Regions from separate parts of the Thermorhabdus hydrogeniformans genome, predicted to be linked through region 3. Evidence: riboswitches for the same ligand, from Rfam matches in the RefSeq annotation. Region 3 holds a riboswitch; each other region holds the start of a gene.

Region 1 (5,234 bases), on a different contig from region 3:
TCAAGTAGATGTTGTCCGTTTCTTCGGCAGCACTTACATAATTAACAACGACATGAGTGGAATCGGGATAACTAGTAGTCTGATAGATATCAGTTTTTGCCCAAGTATGGTTAGAGGTCGAGCCAGTTCCAATCTTGCAGGAGTACCAGTGAGCATTTTCATACCAAGATCCCGAAGAAAAGTTCTGGTTAGTCTGGGCTATAGTGGTACAGCGCTTAATACGGCAGTCAGAACCATTCTGATTAAAGCCAGTTGCATCCATAGTGTAGGATATTGTCCTCTTCGTATTGCTAGTATCGTAGGCCGTTACCGACAGGGTTACTTTTTCGTCTGAAGGCACGTAGAACTTTATGAAGGCGTCCTGATTAGCTTTAAACCTTGGAGTGGTTGTATAAGGCTTACCGCTCCCGACCTTCATATAAAAAGCCCAGTTGTCATAAGTTTGGCTATACTGCAATCCTGCATCTACTTCCACACCAGTGCTTCCAGTACCGCCAGTGTAAACATAAGCTGTATCCCCCACAGATTGTTTAATCTCGATCTCTTCACCTCCGGCTAGATGAACATAGGAAGAAAACCAAGAATAACCGGTGATTGATTTGATTCGTCTATAGGGACCTCCGGTGGCAAGAATGCCGGCAACTGAAGCTCTGGTTCCCTCACTAGCAAAAGTTTCTTCCTCTGGGAAAGCTCTCATGTTGCCCTTCAAATCACGATAAATATTGCCCTTAACTTTATCCCACTTGATAATGTTATTTTTTAGTTCAGGCTTATTTGCATAAACTTTTCCATCAGCTGCAATGTAAATTACGTTTTCCCGATCTTCAGGTTCGAGGGTCTCCATAATTCGGGCAATGACAACCCGTTCTTCGCCCGTAATTTCGGGGCTAATCTGCTTTTCAATTGAGCCTACATTATAAATGCTGAATGATGATGCGTTTGCTACACTATTTTTTAATAATAGAGCTAACACAAAATAAGTAACGATAGCTAAAGAAATAGTAGCCATCCTCCTCATTAAGTTACCCCCCTAGTTTAATATTTGTATTTAAATTTATTTGATAAAATATTCTCCGCAGTTTCCTGATTTCCTTCCATCTTTGTCCAACTGGCGGTTTTTCCGGTCCAACTGGCGGAAAATCGCGTCTGAACGGCGGAAAATAGCCCCATCGGCTAACGGTCGCTGCTGACAGCCACATGTATATTTTCGCCGCCGAAGCTCGCCCATGCCGTTAGAGTGAAGGGCTGGAGCTCCCAGCCCCTCCTCATCAAACCGTACGTGAGGTTCTCCCTCATACGGCTTTCCAATATTCTTCTTCCTTCAGCATTCGAACTATGCAGATAGAAGTTTTAGTCCCATGTTTTTGAAAAGTGCACATAGTTTCAGGAAATCTCTTCTTTTCCTGCGGTGCCTCTTTTCGTTATACCATACAGCAAGTTTAGTATGGATGTATTTGTCTAATTGCCATAGTTTATCCCATCTTGAGCGGTGGTAATAGTTACGCCATCCGGTGATTTTCCTGTTAAGTGTCTGGATAATAATATTCCCGGCCATCCAGTCTTTTACATTTTACCATCCTGTTATGGTACCCAAGGAAATCGAAGCCATTCTTGCCCTCCCACATTGATACTATCCTTGTCTTTTCATTGGGACTCCCAAGTTCACTTTCTTTGAATTCTCCTCCTATCATGATGCCTGCTTTCAGCCATCTCGACCAGTTTCATAAGTTTATCGTGATTTATGTTGTCTAGGTTTTCGGCTATTTCGTTTAGTACTGTTTCTACTCCTATTTCTTCTATCTTGGCAATGGTTTGGCCATCGATACCGGCACTTCCGGCATTCTCTTTTACGTTGAACCACGCTTTCCATAGTATGTCTTTTCTCCAAAGCTTGTCGTATAGTGCATGAAATCTTCTGGTTCTGCTTCCCCCTCAGACTCCCTCCCTACAGAATAGCAACTTCACCCTTTTGGCTTATATGCTTTCTCTTTACGGTTTCCCGTGCAGGGTAGGGCCTCCCCAGTTCCGCAATCTACTGTAACTTCATACCGTCTCCCCTACGCCGGAGGATTCCTCTGTGTTGCATCCAAGTTCTTCACACATTCCATGGGCTTCGCCCATACGCCAGAGGCTCGCCATCCTCTGTTCTCCCATATGGGTTTTCTAACAGCGCTGCAGAGTTCACTTTATGTTACGGTCTGAAGTCTTGCATATTCAGGGCGCTTTGACCGTATCATTTCTGACACAACCAGCCCTGAAGCTAACCGGCCCCTTGGCGGCTACCGGTACCGGACTTTCACCGGCAAGCAAATTGCGGCTTTGCTGGGCACGCGGCACACTAAAAAAAGCCGAGTTTTTTGCGCGGCTGTGTTTATTTAATGCTTCAAGAAAGCCTTCCTGTTTCCCTCTTTCTTCGGCATACTTGAACACATTTAGCATTCTAAATTCCTCCCATAATCTGTCAAGGGTTTCTAAATTTGTATGGCTTTTTGTGTAATTTCTTTGACGTCTTCTTTTTTGAATTTCCTCCCCCATAAGAACAACTGGCGGATTTTCCGGTACAACTGGCGGTTTTTTGGGTATGAACGGCGTAGCGGTTTTTTGGCCGTTTATAACCGAAATTCCGCCGGTTAGCCCCTGAAAAGCGCCAGTTGGACCGGGTAAGCAGGAAATTTAAGTAATATGTGGAATAAATAAACAGTGGAAAAAGAAAAAACTCGGTGATAACGGCAAACTCATCGAAAGGTGGGGGCGCAAAACCATAGGGTCTAAGGCGCTGTTGCGCTATGACAGCCTGGCTGCCGCTGAATCTGATGGATAAGCCTGCTTTCTTTCGAGAGCGGGTTTTTTTGTCACTTCACCAAACGATATAAAAACGCGCCGGAGCCTTAGAACGGGTTTTTTGTGAACCATTTTCATTGGAAAAGGGGGGCTTTAGGTTGCATAACAGACCAAAACTGAAGGATTTGATACGCAGGGCGAAAAACGGCGACGAGGAGGCCGCCCACCAGGTGGTTGACCGGTTTAAGGCTATTGTAAAAAAATACACACGCCGCCTGGGGGATGAAGACGCGGGAGCGGACCTGACGGAATGGATATTGAACGCTATAAAAAACTACAGGCCAAACACGACCTGGGGAAGAGACGAACTAAGCCGGTATATCAGGAATAATGGGGGTAAAAAATTTTTTAAAAAAAACTGACAGGGAGGTTATAAAAATCGACCCTTATTAACTCTTTTATATATAGAGGACTTGCCCGGTAAACAAAGAGGGGGAGGTGAAAACATGGGCTCACATCCAGGATGTCATTGAGCCTGATCTCGAGGAAATCAGGATTACGGCATGGCTTTTGACCGGATTGCGTCATGAGGCGAACCGCCTGGTCAGAAAACAAAAACATCTGCGGGAGCACGAATTGTTTATTTTAAATCAAAAGATTAACGATGATGCCGGAAATGAGATAGTGGAACTAATCGATACGATTGCGGATAAAACCGATACGCTGGCCGAAGCCGAAGACCGGATTTTTATTCTGGAAATTCTGTCGCTCCTGACGCCGCGCCAGCAAAAGGTAATAAAAGCTACGGTGTTTGAAGATTTGACGGAAAAGGAGGTTGCCGAAAATTTGGGAATATCCCAGCCGGCAGTTAGCGTGATAAAGAATAGGGCTCTGAAAAAGCTGAAAAAACATTTATCTCAATTTGATTTATCTTAATATACAGACCCGGCGGCTGAATTAATCCGTTTAAAAGTGAGGTGAAATCCCGTGCAGGACCAGTTCACTTACTCCTCTCTCGGTACCTTAACCGGCGCCGTTACCGCCACCGTGATGGTGGTGGAATTTCTTAAAGAATCCGGATGCTTCAAGCTGATCCGGACCCGATGGCTTGTATTTCTCGTTGCACAATCAATTGTAATGATTACCAGCATTGCCCGGCATGAGTTCAGCATCATAAACATTCCGCTTATTTTTCTCAACGGCCTGCTGGTGACCACGTCGGCCATGGGGAGCTGGCACATATTAAGCGACAGCATGTTCAACTTCCCAAGAGAAAAGGATATATCCCGGGAAACCAGACGGCCTGGCTGCGGCTAGATGGTCTGCGCAAATCCCTTGGAGTAATTACGCAATCTCAAATACAATTTCCTTACAAATAATATTTTTTGTAAATTCTTCTTTTTTGTTTCGGTAATTTCGAATGTGTATCTTTACCCTGATTTTTACACCTATATTATGTGGAAAAAATGTTTGTTAAATAAATAAATTTTTTCGTTACTGTTCTTCTTTTTTATCCGATATAATAGTGCCTGTATCAGGATCGATAAAATATATATGTTTTATACCGTCAAACAAGTTATCATCACCGTCAATAACTAAGTATTTTTTTGAATCTATTTTATCGATTGAGATAGAGTTACAATAAATATTTTCCTTTTCCCATATTTTTTCTCCAGTTTCTGAATTATAGCAAACAAGTTTTCCGGGCAAACTGAGTTCACCGGTATACCATGCTATAATAAGCTTGTCGTCTAAAACATAAGGCGGTAAGCGCGCCGTCATATACTTATCCGCATCTATAAGGTAATTAGTCTTACCATCAGTCAAATCCAAGCATCCATAAAATTGACTGCCGGCTACATAAATGCATGTGTCATGAACTGTTACAAAAGAAATTTCTCCTTTATCACTTTTAAATTCTTTTCTCCATATTATTCCTTTTGAAGTTGATACTTCTAACATATTTGAAGAATAACGTACATAATATTGTCCTGTTGTTAGCTGTTTAATAGTATTATTTTCCGTATTTAAAATAACCGCATTATTGTTTTTGTCCCATATAATTGAAATATTGAAAATTTCCGGCAATAGCCTCACATGAATATATGTTACTCCGTTTTTTAGAATTAACCTGGAAGTTAATTGTTTTTTATTGCCATCTATTAAATAGAAAGATGAGTTAACTTTACCTTGAAATGTATGAACTGGCGAGCAAATAGTAATTTCTTTTGTTTTTGAATTCCAGGAAACTTTGGCGTTAACTAATGTAGATATTTCTTTTACAGGAACCATGCACTTTCCATGTAATAAAAAAGTTTTGATATTAGTTTCTTCACTGTTAAAGATTATTTTAGGAGAGTTGCCGGCAAAAGATAATTCGGAAGCACTGAACATGAAAATAACCAATAAAACTAAGAATATAAATATTTTTAAGTTCTTATTAATCATTATTC
Region 2 (5,234 bases), on a different contig from region 3:
AAACCGAAGCCGCAGTCAAAGCCAAAGCCGAATCCGAAACCTCTGCCAAAACCCTTGCCCTTGAATTCGCCCAGCTTGTCGAGCTGTTCTTGAGTTAAGACGCTTTTTGCTTTAGTGGTAAATTCTTCGCTGATTTCCCTAATTTTTTGCATCAGGGTGTTGATTTCACTTCTTTTTTGTTCAATGGCACTTTCATCGGGTTCGTTATACAGGTAAAGGTTCCTCAGCTCCAGGTGTTTTTTGGCGAGTTCATTTCTTAAATCCAACACTTTGTCAAAATACTCATTGTTGAGCTCCCTCAGTTTGGCATACTGTTCATCGGTAAGGTTGAGCTGGGAAAAAATCGGAGTCCTATTGGGCTTCGCCGCGGTCTGAGAGCCGGTGTCCTGGTCTGCCAGCGCCACGACGGCTATGCCCAGGACCAGCAATCCCACCATGCTGAGAAGGAAAATTTTTTTAAACACAGCCACCACTCCTTTAAATTTTTTGTCTTTCTGTTTTTATTATAACCGGCGAATTTCAGAAATCTTTAAGCAAAATCTAAAGAAAATCTTAAGATATGTATTTTAATAGCGTCTAAAACGTATCATTAAAAAAGGTGCGTAAATACTTACGCACCTTAACCCGAACTTTTTACGAACTTGATGGCGCCTGATAAGACCGTCCTTGCTGCGAATACCGAGATAAGGCCGTCGGCAAAGTGATGTATAAAAGTCCCGACACCCACCACCACGAGGGCGGTGTAAAGGTCAAAACCGAAGAGCATCACCATGACGGCTTCTCCCAATGCGTGTATGGGCGCTGTTAAAATGATTGCCTTTTCAAAAGAAAGCCCTTTTTTTATGAGAATTGCACCTGCGAGCCCGAAAACGGTGTGGATGAACGCCCGGGCGGCCACGACCGGCCCTAAAATTATAAGGAAACCAATGGTGGAACCCACCCCTACCGTGACGGCCACGAGAGGGTTTATTAACATGGCCAGCATCGAGGGGACATGGGATGCGAGAGTGGCTGAAAAAGGAGGGATATAGATCCTGAGATAGCCGCCAAACGCAATTGGGATGACGAGAGACAGGGCGGTTAAAAGAGCTCCGGTTACCATGCTTTTTGTCTTCACGGCTGTTGCTCCTTTCAAGGATATGTGATCTGGCTGCCGGTACGCCGCAGACCCAAATCATATCCGGGATTTGGTTTAATTATACTGCATATACACCTGTATAGTCAATAGTTTATAAAAAAATTATTTTAAAAGGATACCCTTTTTTCGGAGCACATCTTCAGCCATTTTTATGGAGTCTTCATTTAGAGCTTCCACCGTATGAAGGTGCACGCCTCCGGTCAGCCTGGAAAGCAGGGTGGCTCCGTGTCTTTTCACCTTTTCCATAAACTCTTCCACATCGGAAGAGTTTTTAAGCATGAGCATACCGTGAAGTTCCCCGTACAGGGGATGTTCCACGATCACGTCCAGCACTCTGCAACCGCATTCTATAAATGTCATGAGCTCGTCTCTCGTCTCGGCATCACCGTGCCTCACGGCGACCTTCTTTGCTATGAGGGGCACGGGTTCCGCCGCCATGTATCCCCGGGATGTGGCGATTATATCGTTTCCCGAAGCCCTGAGGATGGCGATGTCCTGCACGATTATCTGACGGGTTACCCCAAACATCTTTGCAAGCTCGCCGCCGGATAGCGGCCTTTTTTCCGCCTTTAAAAGGTCCAGGATCCTTGCCCTGCGTTCATCGGCGCTCATTTTTCAGTCCTCCAGTTTCTAATGCTGTTTATCCACCGCCGCTTAAAAAAGTTAAGCTTCTTCCTCTGCCGGTTTTGTCACATTCCATGATTTTAGTATAATGCGCCGTATAAAATATTGCAACAGAATTGCCGTTCATCTCCCGCCAAAAATTCGCGAGGGAAGATACCTTGAATTTATATTGGTGTAATTTTAAAATTTTTATCGAAAAAAGAAGGATTTTCCATTTTAATGTCGAATGGTAAAATAAAGAAAAATATAATGAGAGGATACCGAAAAGGGCAAACCTGTCGAAAGACAGGGACGCAAAGCCACGGGTCTAAGGCGCAAGCTATGACAGCCGGGCTGCCGAAGTATCGAATTTAAAGGTACTTCTGTGCCCTTGCGGTACGGAAGTTTTTTATTTTACATTGCAGGTGCAAAAAAATTAAAATGCCTGGAAACCGGAAAACGGCCACGCTTCCTGCCGGAAGAAGATATACTTTGAGCCGGCTCTGGAGCCGGCGGCGCTAAAAATTTGAGCGGAGCAAAAGTAAGTTGGATAAGAAAAGGAGGTCTGAGTTATGAACAAAGCCGAACTTGTGGCGGCCGTGGCGGAGAAGGCCGGTATGACTCAAAAGGATACCGCCAGAGTCATTAACGAGTTTATAAACGTGGTCTCGGAAGCCATGAGTAAAAGAGAGATTGTAAGAATAGTAAATTTTGGTACTTTTAAAGTGCGCGAACGTGCGGCGAGGACCGGCAGAAACCCGGTGACGGGTAAAAAAATGCAGATTCCCGCACGGGCGGTTCCGGTGTTTACACCCGGAAAAATGTTAAAAAAGAGTACATAACAGAAAAAGAGGAGAAATTTTTCAGGCAGTAAGAATGGCCGTTTTCCATCCTGCTCCTTTTTGAACCACCTTTTGAACCACAGGATGGGCAAATCCCCCCTTAAAATAAATAAATTCCCTTTCTAAAAACGGCGGAATGTTATTCTGCCGTTTTTTTTACACTTGTATATTGATATTTCTTGGAGCATGGTCTACACTTAAAATACCGATGTTCCTTTTTGAGATGTCAGCCCTGGGTTACGAATTTGCCGTTACCCGATGGATCGTAGATGTGGCGGGGGTAATCATCATTTCCGCCTTAATCGACAGGCTGATGAGTATTGAAGAAAAGAAGGAGATCTATCAAAAACATGCGGTTGAATTTTGATATGTGTCGGGAGAAAATGGCTTGCTCGGCGGTTGTTTTATGCGGGGGTAAGTCTTCAAGGATCGGAGTAAAAAACAAAGCACTGCTGAAAATCGGGGGTTTGACCATTATTGAAAGAATATATTCCGTACTGGCGCCTATATTTGATGAGGTTTTTATTGTGGCAAACAGCCCGGCAGAACTGCTTGATTTAAACCCGGAATTCAGTATATATACTGATGAAACGGAAAGCCGAGGGCCATTGAGCGGGATTTATACGGGATTAATAAAAATGAAGGGTGAAGCGGGTTTTTTTTGTGCCTGCGATATGCCCTTTTTAAATGAGGAATTAATAAAATACTTGATTAAATCAAGCGCAGGGTGGGATGTGACCTGCCCCAGAAAGGACAATTACGTGGAACCTCTTCATTCCGTGTACAGAAAGACATGTATCGAACAAATTAAAAAGCTGCTGAACTCCCCGGGCGCGGCTAAAGTCCAGAGCCTGTACCGGCAGGTTAAAACCAATTTTGTCGATATAAAAAATCTGCCCTGCAAAACGGGCCCGTATGATTTTTTTAACGTTAACACGTGGGAGGATTACCGAAAAGCAATAGAAATATATGAATTAATAAATGACAGGTGACGATGCGGGATTATTGACACTGTACTAACTATATGCTAATATAGGAATATAGCCAACATAATATTTATTGCCGGTGAGGAGATGATACAGATGCCGCGTGATATTTACGAAGTCAGGTCATCCGTTTTTAAAGCACTTGCACACCCCACAAGGCTCAAAATCCTGGACCTTCTTGGGTCGGCGGAAGAACTTTGCGTATGCGAAATTGTGAAAGAGCTGCAGATTGATCAGCCTACGGTTTCAAAGCATTTGTCCATATTAAAGAATGCCGGCATAATTGATAGCCGTAAAGAGGGCCTTATGGTTTTATATAAGCTAAGGATTCCATGTGTGCAGGACTTTTTCCGCTGCGTCGATAACATCATTAAAGAGGATATTACGGCTAAAATCGGATTTTTCACAGACTCATAATTATCGGTTTATACTGCGATTTCACATGAGCAAAGTTAAAATTTTAAAGGGGAGAAAATTATGCAGACCTGGAAAAAATTTGTTATAATTGTAGGCGTATTCCTGGCGGCCTATTATATGCCGCTTACAAGCCACAGATTTACCGGTGCAGTACTTGAATCCTTATATATGCTTCAGGATTACGCGAGGCTTCATGTTCTTACATGCCTTATCCCCGCACTTTTCATAGCCGGCGCCATCGCCAATTTTATATCACAGGAAGCAGTTATTAAGTATTTTGGCAGCGAGGCAAAAAAGTGGGTTTCATACGCCGTGGCATCGGTATCCGGGACAATTCTTGCGGTTTGTTCCTGCACTGTACTGCCCCTTTTTGCAGGAATATACAAAAGGGGGGCGGGGCTGGGGCCTGCCATAGCGTTTCTCTACTCCGGACCGGCTATTAACGTGCTTGCAATAATAATGACGGCAAGGATTCTAGGAGCCAAGCTCGGCATTGCCCGGGCAATAGGGGCAATGATGTTTTCAGTCATCATAGGGCTCATCATGGCTGTTCTATTTAAAAAAGAGGATAGCGAACGGCTTAAAAAATCTGCCGGAAAAAACGGTGCCGGCATGGAAGAAGGGCGGTCCTTAACACAGAACCTCATATACTTTGCAAACCTGGTTTTTATCCTTATCTTTGCCGCATGGGGTAAACCCACCCAACCGGTGGGATTTTTCAGTGCCGTATATAATATAAAGTGGTATATCATAATCATTTTGCTTGTATTGCTGGGATTCATTCTTATTAGATGGTTTAAAAAGGCCGAGCTTTCCTCCTGGATGGAATCCACCTGGGGCTTTGCACAGCAGATACTCCCACTCCTGTTTATCGGTGTGCTGGTAGCGGGATTTCTGATGGGAAGACCCGGGATCGACGCAGGAATCATTCCGTCCAGATACGTGGCAGCGGTAGTGGGCGGAAATTCAATATTATCCAATTTTATAGCATCGGTTGTGGGAGCATTTATGTATTTTGCCACACTAACCGAAGTGCCCATACTCCAGGGGCTGCTGGGGTCCGGCATGGGGCAGGGCCCGGCGCTGGCACTGCTGCTTTCGGGTCCGGCACTCAGCCTCCCAAGCATGCTCGTCCTAAACAGTATTTTAGGACCGAAAAAGACAGTCACATATGTTTCACTTGTTATAATAATGTCAACGATAGTCGGTTATATTTTCGGAATGATTGCGGGATGAAACTGCTGGTTG
Region 3 (5,234 bases):
ACAGAGAAGGCCGGTCAGCAGTAGAATAAATGCAACCGGCCTTCGTCCAGGCGCCATCTAACCCTACACCTTGAAGCGCTCCACCTGCTCTTCCAGCCGTTTGGCTACTTCCAGGACCTGCTGGGCATTGGTGGCTATCTCTTGGGTGGAGGCGGAAAGCTCTTCTGCAGAGGCCGATATCTCTTGCGCTGAAGCCGAAGTCTCCTGCGCCACTGAGCTTATGCTCTGGACCCGGTCCAGGACTGCGTCTTTCGCCTTCACGGTGCCGTCTACTTCACGATAGGTCGCTTCAATCATGGGCGCTATCGCTGTTACCGAATCGAGTATATTGTCAAAGGCCTTAACGGTGCGCTCTACATTCTCCAGCTGGCTGGTTACCTGCTCCGATACTTCTTCTGAGGTGGCCACCACTTCTTCGGTTTCTGAAGTTATGTTGTTCAGTAGAGCTCTTATCCTGTCCGAAGATATGCGGGATTGTTCTGCCAGTTTGCGCACTTCATCCGCCACCACCGCGAAGCCGCGGCCCGCTTCCCCGGCGCGCGCCGCTTCAATGGCAGCATTCAAGGCCAGCAAATTCGTCTGGTCCGCTATATCGTTAATAACATCCAGGATCTCTCCCACCTGGCTGACTGAACCTTTAAGCACATCGAGCCTTTCTACCACCACCTTGAAAGCCTCACGGGCACCGTTGATAGATACTATGAGACTGTCCAGCTCCTTCTTTCCGGTGTCGGCCAGTCGGGAAGTCTCTTCGCTGTTGGTTTTAACCCGACTGAGTTCGCCGTAGACTTTGTCCAGACTTGTCGTTATGTTCTTTACGAGGTCCACAATCTCCTGCAAATGACCCGCTTGATCGGAAGCTCCCGAAGCTACCTGCTGGATGGCGTTCGCCACTTCGCCGGAAGATGAGGCGATCTCTTCGGAGGTTGCGCTTAAGGTTTCGGAGTTTCCGGCCAGGGTTTTAGCGTCGTTTCTAAGATCCGCCAGCAGCGGTTTGATGTTCGCCTGCAGACGGTCAATTGCCTGGGCCAGCTTCCCTATCTCATCCTTTTTACGCAGGAATACCTCTGGAACCGGCCGCGTAAAGTCGCCATTTGCTACCTGACCTAAATGAGCCACCGCCAGGATTAAGGGTGTTGTAATTGATCTTGCAAAGACAAAAGTCAGCACCAGGGCAATTAGAATTATTATTATAGACACAACAAAAACAGACCTCCTGAGGCCTGACAGCCGTGCCAGGACCTCCGCTTTGGGAGCAGTAACGGCTAAAGACCAGCCGGTGCTCTTTATCGGAGCGTAGGCTATTAATTTGTCTTGCCCCTGGAAGGTATAGGCGGCAATACCTTCCTCGCCATTTGCCATCCTGGAAATTACCGCTGCCAAAGGAGCTAAGGCCTGGTTTGATTTGGCAAGTTCGATGATATTCTCCTGGCCTGTCACTTTCTCCGCTTCTTTATGGGCAATTGTCTTTCCCGTGCCGTCAACTGCGAAGGCATATCCCGTGCGTCCATAAGTGATTGCCTCCACCAGCTCACTGAACTTTGCCGCATCCACTATACCTATCAGCACACCGGTTATCTCATTGGTGGCGTAATGGTGTATAGGTGCGGCATAAACAAACACGACCGAATTATCTACTTTGCTGACAATAGTGCTGTATACAAACGTTTTGCCTTCCAGGGCCGCCTTGAAGTAATCCCGGTCCGCGAGATTGGCAGTGCTGCCGTCAGGATAAACTGCAATCCCTGCTTTATCAACGATTCCAAATCGTTTGAATCCCAGGCTCTCCGCCCTTTTCTGCTCATCCTCCAGGGCTTTCATCTTTTCCTCCATTGTAGCTTCACGGTCTCCCTGAATACCCCGGATGACATTTCTGGCGGCTATGCCTTCCACTACGTAAATACGGGCCTGAACGCGACTGTTCACGGTTTCGGCGGCCTGCTTGGCCACTTTAAGCATCGCATCTTTTGCTTCGCATCCCAATGCATTTCCGGCTTCGCTTTCGCTTATATAAGCCAGAATCAAACATCCGACAAGAACTATTAACCCGAACAGAGCGGTCATTCTACCGCGCAAGCTTCCCGTGTATCTTTTCATTCCGTCGGTCGCCCCGGATTCGTTAAAGATTCAATCCTTTTGGGCAACCGGTACCCCCTTTCTAATATTCGTCCTCAAATTTTATTGTCGGTAATTTTATCCGGTGAAGAATACAGTCCAGCTAAATGCTTAAACAATCTGCTTCAGCGGCTTAAATTTAATTTTTTTGAACATATGTGTATAATTCTATGTATCTGCTATCCATCCCGTTCCTTTCTGGCCTATATGTTCAATCATTTCTCTTTCTTTTGCTTCAAACAGCAGGTCAAGTCTTATTATGATAATAAGTTTATCGTCCTTCCTGGCCAGTCCATCTACAAAAGCCGCGTTTATAGTGGCCACAGCAGGAACATGCTCAATAGAATTTTCTTCTACAGTGGTCACTTCTGCAACGGAATCAACCACCAACCCTGCTTCTTGGCCGGATATGTTTGTTATTATTATCCTGGTATCTTTTGTCTTATCCGCTTTTTCAAGCCCAAAGCGTTCTTTCAGATCAATGACCGGTATTATCTTCCCCCTTAAATTTACTATGCCCTCTACAAAATTTGGCGCGCTTGGTATTTTTGTAGCAGGCGTATCTCTGATTATTTCTCGTACGTCAAATATATTCAGGCCGTAAAGCTCACCCGCCAGTTCAAATACTACCAGCTGCCTGGCCACACAATTTCCCTCCTTTTCTTTAACAAAGTCAATCGAAGCAGCATCTGCATCCGCCCTGGTCTGTCAGCCAAACCCGCTCTGCACCTCCTTTTGTGAATATATTGCTAACGGCCGCCATGAGGGCGGCCGTTAGGAATCATCAAAAATCATAAGTTTGCTTACTCCCACGGCAACCCGGCAGCCATATCCTTTAAACGGACTTAGGCCCGCGGCTTTGCGTCCTCGCCTTTCGACGAGTTTGCCCTTTTCGGTAAGGTCATTTCTTCCATCACCAATGTACTGGAAGACATTCATTCATTGATGGCGGATTTGAGACCAATTTAGAAATTTCCTCTGCTTTGATTATCAGTAACGCCAGAAAATTGGCATTCGGAGATTAATAATTCGACACATTTCACAAAAATCCCTCTTTATTTTTAGAAAATTATTATTTTACTTTTTTTTTTTTTTTTTTTTTGAATATTTATATTTATATTTATATTATGTCTTTTCTTATTGGTGAACCTTCTGCGCACCCGAAGCCGCTCTGGAAAGATATGAAATAATATTGTCAAAATTTAATTTATTTTCAATAAAGCAAGCGGGGTCATTTCGTATTAAATGCTGTTCTTTAGTCAAAGTTTTGTTACAGCCTGTGTAAATTTTTTCAGGGGCAAAAAAAATTGACCCACCCCCGGCGAAATATTCCTCTGATATTACCGCAAGGTGGTCTTGTTTCGTCTTAAAATTTTTTCTACATTCGGCAGCCGTTTTTTGCAAATTGACCCAATAAAAAAATTTGCTTCCGCTTCACGCCATTTCCAGCAAAGCCTGAAGCTGCCTGGCATTTAAAACGGCCTGAGCGTTAAAATGATTGTTCATGGCGACAAAAACGACTTCAGTCTTTTTGGAAAGTTCTCTGATCTTGGGCACCCACTGGGAAAGTTCCTCTTCGGAATAAAGATAATCGTAGCGTTCATAGGGTTTCTGGTGGTTATACCACTTTTGGGCGTTTCTCCCATGGAACCTTACATACCCTATGGAAGCGGTGGCCACCGCCACCGGAGGCAGCAGGCCTTTAATCTGAGGTTCGTCCACGCAAACAAAGGCCATGTCGTATTCCCTGAGCAGTTTCATGATTTCAAGCCTCAACCAGTCATCGGTCCTGAACTCCACAGCCACCGGCAAATCTCGCAGCCTTTCCCTCAGTTTTTTCAAATAATCCCGGTTTTTCTCGTTGTTGTGAAAGCTGTACGGAAACTGCGCGAGGACGCAAGCCAGGCGGTTTGACTCGACCAGCGGTGCAAGAGCATCCCTGAACTTCCCGACGGTTGTATCGCTCAAATCGCCATGATGGGTCATTCCTCCGAAGGCCTTTACCACAAACAGAAAGCCTTCCGGGGTTTTCCTTGCCATGTGGTAAAACATGTAGGCGCTGGGCATACTGTAATAACTGGAATTGACCTCTGTAAAGGGAAAAACCTTGCTGTAAAAGGAAAGCATATCTTTGTCCTTGATGTTCTCCGGGTAAAACTTACCCTTCCAGTCCTTATAGGCATAGCCGGCAGTGGCAATCAATATCAAGTTTTTTGCCCCCCTTTATATGAAAAAAATTCAATTACGATTTCAGCATAAAAAAGCCGACTCCGGTGGCGGGGCCGGCCTGGCACCTCACCTTCCAGCCGGATGTTCTAAGGCCGCGCCTCATAGCTCCGCAGGGCTTGAGCCGGCAGTTCCACCTCCTGGCTCAATGCCGGCCGGAGTATTTCTGCTTGCCTCCCCTGACGGGTAGCCGCAGAAGGCGGGTATTGTGGCGAGCCAAGAAGCTCTTTGAATTCGGTCCATGGTATCCTCGGCCGCCACGAACCAGCATCGATGCGTTTTCACGCTGAAATCAATTATATTATACCGATACGATGGCCACTTTTACAGTTTTTTGTGCTGTGCAATTTTAGGACAAAAAAAGCGGGCTAACCCGCTTTTTTAAATGCCATTACATTAAAATTTGCACCGAGAAATTTCAGGCAATTGAAATGCAGACCGTTTAAAGCAAAGCGCTTCTAATGGGTTTCCACATCTCTGGCGCCGTTTTTTCTCATTATGTCTGCGGCGGTATTTACCTTTTGATCATGGGCTCTTACGGCCGCCAGCATTTTTCCCTTCTTAACTTCTCCCTCATAGTACCTGCCCCGCTCTTCGGGAATTCCCCAGTCAATAAGGCCTCCCGCTATTCCGCCGGTGGCCGCTCCGGAAAGCAACCCCGCTATGGGGCCGGCCGCAATAATGGGCCCAAGCCCTGGTACCGCCAGTGCTCCAGCCCCCAGCGCCAGGCCAGCCAGGCCTCCCAGAACCCCGCCGGTGGTGGTGCCGTCGGCCACGGTCCCCATCCCAAGAACATCGCCGCCTTCATCGCCATTGCCGTTATTACCGTCTCCCCGGCCTCCTTTTGCCACGATGGATATTTCATTGATGTCAAAGCCCGAATTGCGCATCTC
Region 4 (5,234 bases), on a different contig from region 3:
ACGGTTTTTTTATCAAAATCCAGTTGAGCGCTTACCCTGACCACCACGTTGCCCGGCCCGAAAACCTGTTCCAGGAGCGATTGTACACTTTTCTGAAGCTGTTTTTGAAAATTATTTTGGATCGCAAGCTGCGAGTTGACGATTTCCTTTGTATTCTCTTCGGGCGACAGGGGAATATTGGATAGCACTCTGCCGTAATCATCTATGACCGAGACATTTTCCGGTTTCATTCCCTCAACGGAATGAGAAATGAGGTAAATTATGCCTTTCACTTCTTCTTCGGTGATTTCCGCCCCGGGCTTTAACTTTAGAAAAACGGCTGCGGAAGGCTCGGCCTTTGAATCCGGCTCTATGAAAAGGGTTTTTTTGGGCTGGACAATATGTATCCTCGCCGTCTCGACCTGCGCCATTTCTTCGATGGTCCTTACAAGTTCGCCCTCTAGAGCCTGATTGTATTGTATCTGTCTTTCCCAATCGGTGACGCCGAGCCTGGTTTTGTTAAAGACATCGCTAAAACCAATTGTGCCGCCTTTGGGCAGACCCTCTTGGGCCAGCTGTAATCTCGTTTTATAAACAAGCTTGGGGTCTACGAGAATTGACTTGCCACCGTCTTCGATTTTGTAGGGGATTTTCATGTCATCGAGTTTTTTAATAATTTCTCCCGCATCTTTGACATCCAGGTTGGTATAAAGCGGGGCGTACACAGGCCTGCTCACGAAATAAGTTATAAAGCCTATTGCGGCGATTGCAAAAAAAGCGCTTAACAACAGCTTTACCTTTTGCGCCCTATTTCTGCTCTGCCAGAAATCGCTCACCTGCTGCCGTAACTTGTTTATAAACTCCATTTACTTCCACCTTCGCCCGCTATACCTGCATTCTCATGATTTCCTGGTATGCTTCAATCGCCTTATTCCGTATCTGCAGAGTGAGTTCCAAAGAGAGCCTTGCCTTTTCGCCGGCAATTATTACATCATGTATGTTTATTTCATTTCCTTGGATGAGTTCATTCAAAGCCCGGTCGTAGTTTTGCTGCAATGTGTTTGCCGATTCCAAGGCCTCTTTTAAAACGTCCTGAAAGGATTTCTGCCCCTGTTCTTTTATAGCCCCTGCAAAGACGCCTGGCGTAGTTTCGTTGATCCTGGAAATGTTCAAAGGCTCATCTCCCTCCTATTGCTTGTCCTTATACCTTTCCTATTTCCATGGCTTTTGTTATCATGCTTTTTGCGGTATTTATCGCCGTCACGTTGGCTTCATAGCTTCTTGCGGCGGATATCATGTCCACCATTTCGGTTACTATATTGACGTTGGGCATCCTCACGTACCCATTCTGGTCCGCGTCCGGATGAGTTGGATCATACACAAGTTTAAAGGGAGCAGGGTCCTTTTCCACAGCCACAACCCTGACACCTTTTCCCACATCCATAGATCTTGTCAGAATATCTTCAAAAGAAAACTCATTTCTCCTTTCCTGGAAAATCACCCTTTCTCTGCGATAAGGTCCTCCTTCGGGGGTTCGTGTGGTAGTTGCATTGGCTATGTTGTTTGATATGACATCCATTCTGAGCCTTTGGGCGGTGAGGCCGGAAGCGCTGATATCTAAAGAATCAAACAAGCCCAATTTACTTCCTCCCCTCGTTAATAGCGGTTTGCATCAATTTTAACTTTCTCTGAATCTGATCCGCCAGAAGGTTATATGAAAGGGCGTTTTTTGTCAGTTCCACCATTTCCTTTTCAATATCAACATTGTTCTGATCGTTTCTAAACGTGGTTTCGTCTTGTCTTATAACCTCTGGCTCCAAATTATCTAGAGAATTGATTTTTGCAATATGTCTCGGATTGGTCGTCTTTAAATCAAGATTTCTTCCATCAGTTTTATCCTTTATAGCCTGCCTTAGGTATTCTTCAAAATAAACGTCAGACCTCTTAAACCCAGGCGTATCCGCATTGGCTATGTTGTTGGCAAGCACTTGGTTTCGAAGCCATTTTGCATCCAGCAATCTTTCCATCAATGAAATATCTCCGAATAAGTTCATATATAAATCACCTTCTTTTTTTCGACTTTTTTTTACCTTGTTTGCGTATTATTACTAAATTCGCCAAAAAAATGGAAATTCCTTTTTTGATAAATAATATTATGGTGATTTTATAAAAAAAATCTATCCTGCAAAAAGATAGAATCCCCTTTTCTATCCTTTCAGCAGCCTAGCCGGCATAGCGCTTTACGCGCGCCTTAGCCCCACGGCTTTGCGACCTTTCCTTTCGGTAAAGTTTGCCTTTTTAGGGATAATTTATTAATTTGGCTAATATACATTTTAGACAAAAATCGATAAAATCCTCCTTGTTAATAAAAAAAATGCGTGAAATTCTTCACGCATTTTTAAGCCCTTACTTTTTTGAGCTCTTCCAGGAGCTTATCGTTTAAAATCTTTATATACGTTCCCTTCATGCCAAGAGAACGCGATTCAATAACCCCCGCGCTTTCAAATTTCCGTAGGGCATTGACGATGACCGACCTGGTGATTCCAACTCTGTCGGCTATCTTGCTGGCCACCAATAACCCTTCGTTGCCGTCCAGTTCCTCAAAAATATGTTCCACCGCTTCCAGCTCAGAAAAAGACAGTGTTCCGATGGCCAGCTGTACGACGGCTTTTTTACGGGCTTCTTCTTCTATTTCTTCGCTCTTTGATCTCAATATTTCCATTCCCACCACGGTGGCGCTGTATTCGGCCAGCACCAGATCTTCGTCGGTGAATTTTTCTCCGAATCTGGCCAGCACCAGCGTCCCCAATCTCTCGCCCCCGCCGTTTATTGGCACAATGGTTGTCAATTTCTCCGGATGGGTGCATTTGGTGTCATTATCAAAAACGCACTCCAGAGTTTCATGGGGCAAATTGGATCTGGTCTCATGGATTTCCAGAAGCTTGTCGTTGTACTCTTTGGGAAACATCTTCTCCTGCAAAACCTCTTCCTGGACCGCATCACAGTCATAATCTTCCATCAGATAATAGCCCAGGACCTTTCCTTTGCGGCTCGCCACGTAGGCATTGGCGGATAACACCTCTCCAAGGGTTTTGCAAACTTCATTGAAATCTACGGGGTAACCCGCGGATCTCTGCAGCAATTTGTTGATTCTCCTTGTTTTTTCCAGTAGACTTTCACTCATTGTTTTTCCTCCTTTTGGTAATTTATTATAATTTACAAAATATACATACTTAGGTCTTTATCTTTGATTATATGTTTCAGTTTTTCACTGACAAAATTTCTGTCAATGGTTATTTCGCTCTGGGTTAATTTTAATTCCGGAGCGTTAAAAGAAATATCTTCCAGCAATTTTTCCATCACTGTATGAAGCCTTCTGGCACCGATGTTTTCCGACTGCTGGTTGACATATGTTGCCACTTTTACGATTTCATCAATAGCATCGTCTGTAAAATGGATTTTTATACCTTCTGTTTCGATCAATGCAGTATATTGTTTAATTAGAGAATTTTTAGGTTCTATTAAAATCTTCTTTAAATCCTCTTCAGTCAGGCTCTTCAGTTCTACACGGATGGGAAATCTGCCCTGCAATTCCGGTATGAGGTCGGAAGGCTTAGAAATATGGAATGCACCCGCAGCTATAAACAATATATGGTCTGTCTTTACTGGTCCGTATTTGGTCACCACCGTACATCCTTCCACAATTGGAAGGATATCCCGCTGGACACCTTCTCTTGAAACATCCGGACCGTAACTTTCCTTACCCGCTATTTTGTCTATTTCGTCTATGAAGATGATCCCCGTTTCTTCCGCTCTCTTTATGGACTCATTGATCACTTCATCCATGTCGATGAGCTTTTGAGATTCTTCCTGGATTAATATGCGCCGGGCGTTTTCGACGGTGACTTTTCGCTTTTTGCGGCGCTTGGGAAAAAGGCCGCCGAACAAATCCTGAACATTTATTCCCATTTCTTCCATGCCTGAAGCTGAAAATACTTCCAGCATGGGCGGAGCGCTGTCTTCCACTTCTATTTCTATCAATTCCTTTTCCAGTTTTCCCTCCTGCAGGTCTCTAAGGATTTCTTTTCTTCTCTCTCTTACACTCCTTACCTTTTCGTTAAAATCCTCTTCCTCATGATGATGATGATCGGATTTTGACAGGCCGCCGAATATGGCCTCAAAGGGGTTTTTTGCCCCGTGCTTTTCCGGATCAGGACACAGTATTTCGGCTATTCTCTGCTCCGCCAGGACCTTTGCCCTATCCTTTACCTGCTCCATTTTTTCCATCTTAACCATTCTGATGGAAGTTTCTATTAAATCCCTGACCATGGAGTCCACATCTCTACCCACATAACCTACTTCAGTAAATTTTGTCGCTTCAACCTTTACAAAGGGGGCGTTGACCAGTTTTGCAAGCCTTCTGGCTATTTCCGTCTTCCCCACCCCTGTTGGTCCTATCATCAAAATGTTTTTCGGTATGACGTCTTCCTGCATTTCTTCAGGAAGTTTCTGCCTTCGCAGCCTGTTCCTTAAAGCTATGGCTACTGACCTTTTGGCTTCCTCCTGTCCTACTATATATTTGTTAAGCTCCTCTACTATTTTTTTAGGAGTCAAATCCTCCAAAATCCTCACCTCCTTACAGTGTTTCAACGGAAATGCAGTTGTTGGTATAGACGCATATCTCAGCGGCTATTTTTAAAGATTCCTCAACTATTTTTTCAGGAGGAAGATCTGAAAAGCGGCTGAGGGCTCTGGCCGCGGCCAGGGCATACGGCCCTCCCGAACCTATAGCGGCTATGCCGTCGTCGGGTTCAATCACTTCACCGTTTCCTGAAATTATCAATATGTGCTCCCTGTCGGCGGCAATGAGCAGCGCCTCCAGTTTCCTTAACATTTTATCCGTACGCCATTCTTTCGCCAGTTCAACGGCCGCCCTGACGAGGTTTCCATGGCTTTCTTCCAGTTTCCCTTCAAATTTCTCAAATAGCGTTACTGCATCAGCTACCGAACCGGCAAAACCTGCCAGTATGCTGCCGTTATATATCTTTCGTATTTTTTTGGCGTGGTGTTTCATAATCGTATTTTCTCCAAAAGTCACCTGGCCGTCGCCGGCGATGGCCGCCCCTTTTTTATTTACCACCGCCACTATGGTAGTAGCCGAAAACATAAATCTCCGCCTCCTTAAGCGTGAGGGAAAGTCCTGTCGTAGACTTCCTTTAACCTTTCTTTTGTGACGTGGGTATAAATCTGCGTGG

What was found. Region 3 has a riboswitch for cyclic di-GMP ahead of ACKX14_RS07065 (chemotaxis protein CheW). Riboswitches for the same ligand answer to the same signal wherever they lie in the genome.
Region 1: another riboswitch for cyclic di-GMP. It lies ahead of ACKX14_RS15220 (helix-turn-helix domain-containing protein); the one in region 3 lies ahead of ACKX14_RS07065 (chemotaxis protein CheW).
Region 2: another riboswitch for cyclic di-GMP. It lies ahead of ACKX14_RS10970 (HU family DNA-binding protein); the one in region 3 lies ahead of ACKX14_RS07065 (chemotaxis protein CheW).
Region 4: another riboswitch for cyclic di-GMP. It lies ahead of flgB (flagellar basal body rod protein FlgB); the one in region 3 lies ahead of ACKX14_RS07065 (chemotaxis protein CheW).

The regions. Positions count from the first base shown of each region.
Region 1 covers NZ_JBJYKD010000056.1:1,219-6,452, reverse strand. Annotated here, with positions in the region: gene ACKX14_RS15240 (YrpD family protein) at 1-1,018, opposite strand, end outside; gene ACKX14_RS15235 (group II intron maturase-specific domain-containing protein) at 1,334-1,555, opposite strand; partial or broken gene ACKX14_RS15230 (group II intron reverse transcriptase/maturase) at 1,750-1,926, opposite strand; gene ACKX14_RS15225 (hypothetical protein) at 2,215-2,439, opposite strand; cyclic di-GMP riboswitch class I at 2,719-2,806, shown strand; gene ACKX14_RS15220 (helix-turn-helix domain-containing protein) at 2,940-3,203, shown strand; gene ACKX14_RS15215 (sigma-70 family RNA polymerase sigma factor) at 3,280-3,717, shown strand; gene ACKX14_RS15210 (hypothetical protein) at 3,769-4,098, shown strand; gene ACKX14_RS15205 (stalk domain-containing protein) at 4,276-5,229, opposite strand.
Region 2 covers NZ_JBJYKD010000022.1:35,703-40,936, reverse strand. Annotated here, with positions in the region: gene ACKX14_RS10985 (Spy/CpxP family protein refolding chaperone) at 1-464, opposite strand, end outside; gene ACKX14_RS10980 (ECF transporter S component) at 620-1,117, opposite strand; gene ACKX14_RS10975 (transcription repressor NadR) at 1,241-1,750, opposite strand; cyclic di-GMP riboswitch class I at 2,021-2,103, shown strand; gene ACKX14_RS10970 (HU family DNA-binding protein) at 2,314-2,583, shown strand; gene ACKX14_RS10965 (hypothetical protein) at 2,720-2,950, shown strand; gene mobA (molybdenum cofactor guanylyltransferase) at 2,934-3,575, shown strand; gene ACKX14_RS10955 (ArsR/SmtB family transcription factor) at 3,666-3,986, shown strand; gene ACKX14_RS10950 (permease) at 4,047-5,222, shown strand.
Region 3 covers NZ_JBJYKD010000010.1:48,634-53,867, forward strand. Annotated here, with positions in the region: gene ACKX14_RS07060 (methyl-accepting chemotaxis protein) at 64-2,097, opposite strand; gene ACKX14_RS07065 (chemotaxis protein CheW) at 2,284-2,760, opposite strand; cyclic di-GMP riboswitch class I at 2,926-3,013, opposite strand; gene ACKX14_RS07070 (DUF72 domain-containing protein) at 3,550-4,323, opposite strand; gene ACKX14_RS07075 (hypothetical protein) at 4,800-5,234, opposite strand, start outside.
Region 4 covers NZ_JBJYKD010000009.1:65,809-71,042, forward strand. Annotated here, with positions in the region: gene fliF (flagellar basal-body MS-ring/collar protein FliF) at 1-845, opposite strand, end outside; gene fliE (flagellar hook-basal body complex protein FliE) at 865-1,152, opposite strand; gene flgC (flagellar basal body rod protein FlgC) at 1,181-1,618, opposite strand; gene flgB (flagellar basal body rod protein FlgB) at 1,620-2,006, opposite strand; cyclic di-GMP riboswitch class I at 2,194-2,284, opposite strand; gene codY (GTP-sensing pleiotropic transcriptional regulator CodY) at 2,378-3,163, opposite strand; gene hslU (ATP-dependent protease ATPase subunit HslU) at 3,196-4,602, opposite strand; gene hslV (ATP-dependent protease subunit HslV) at 4,616-5,146, opposite strand; gene xerC (tyrosine recombinase XerC) at 5,161-5,234, opposite strand, start outside.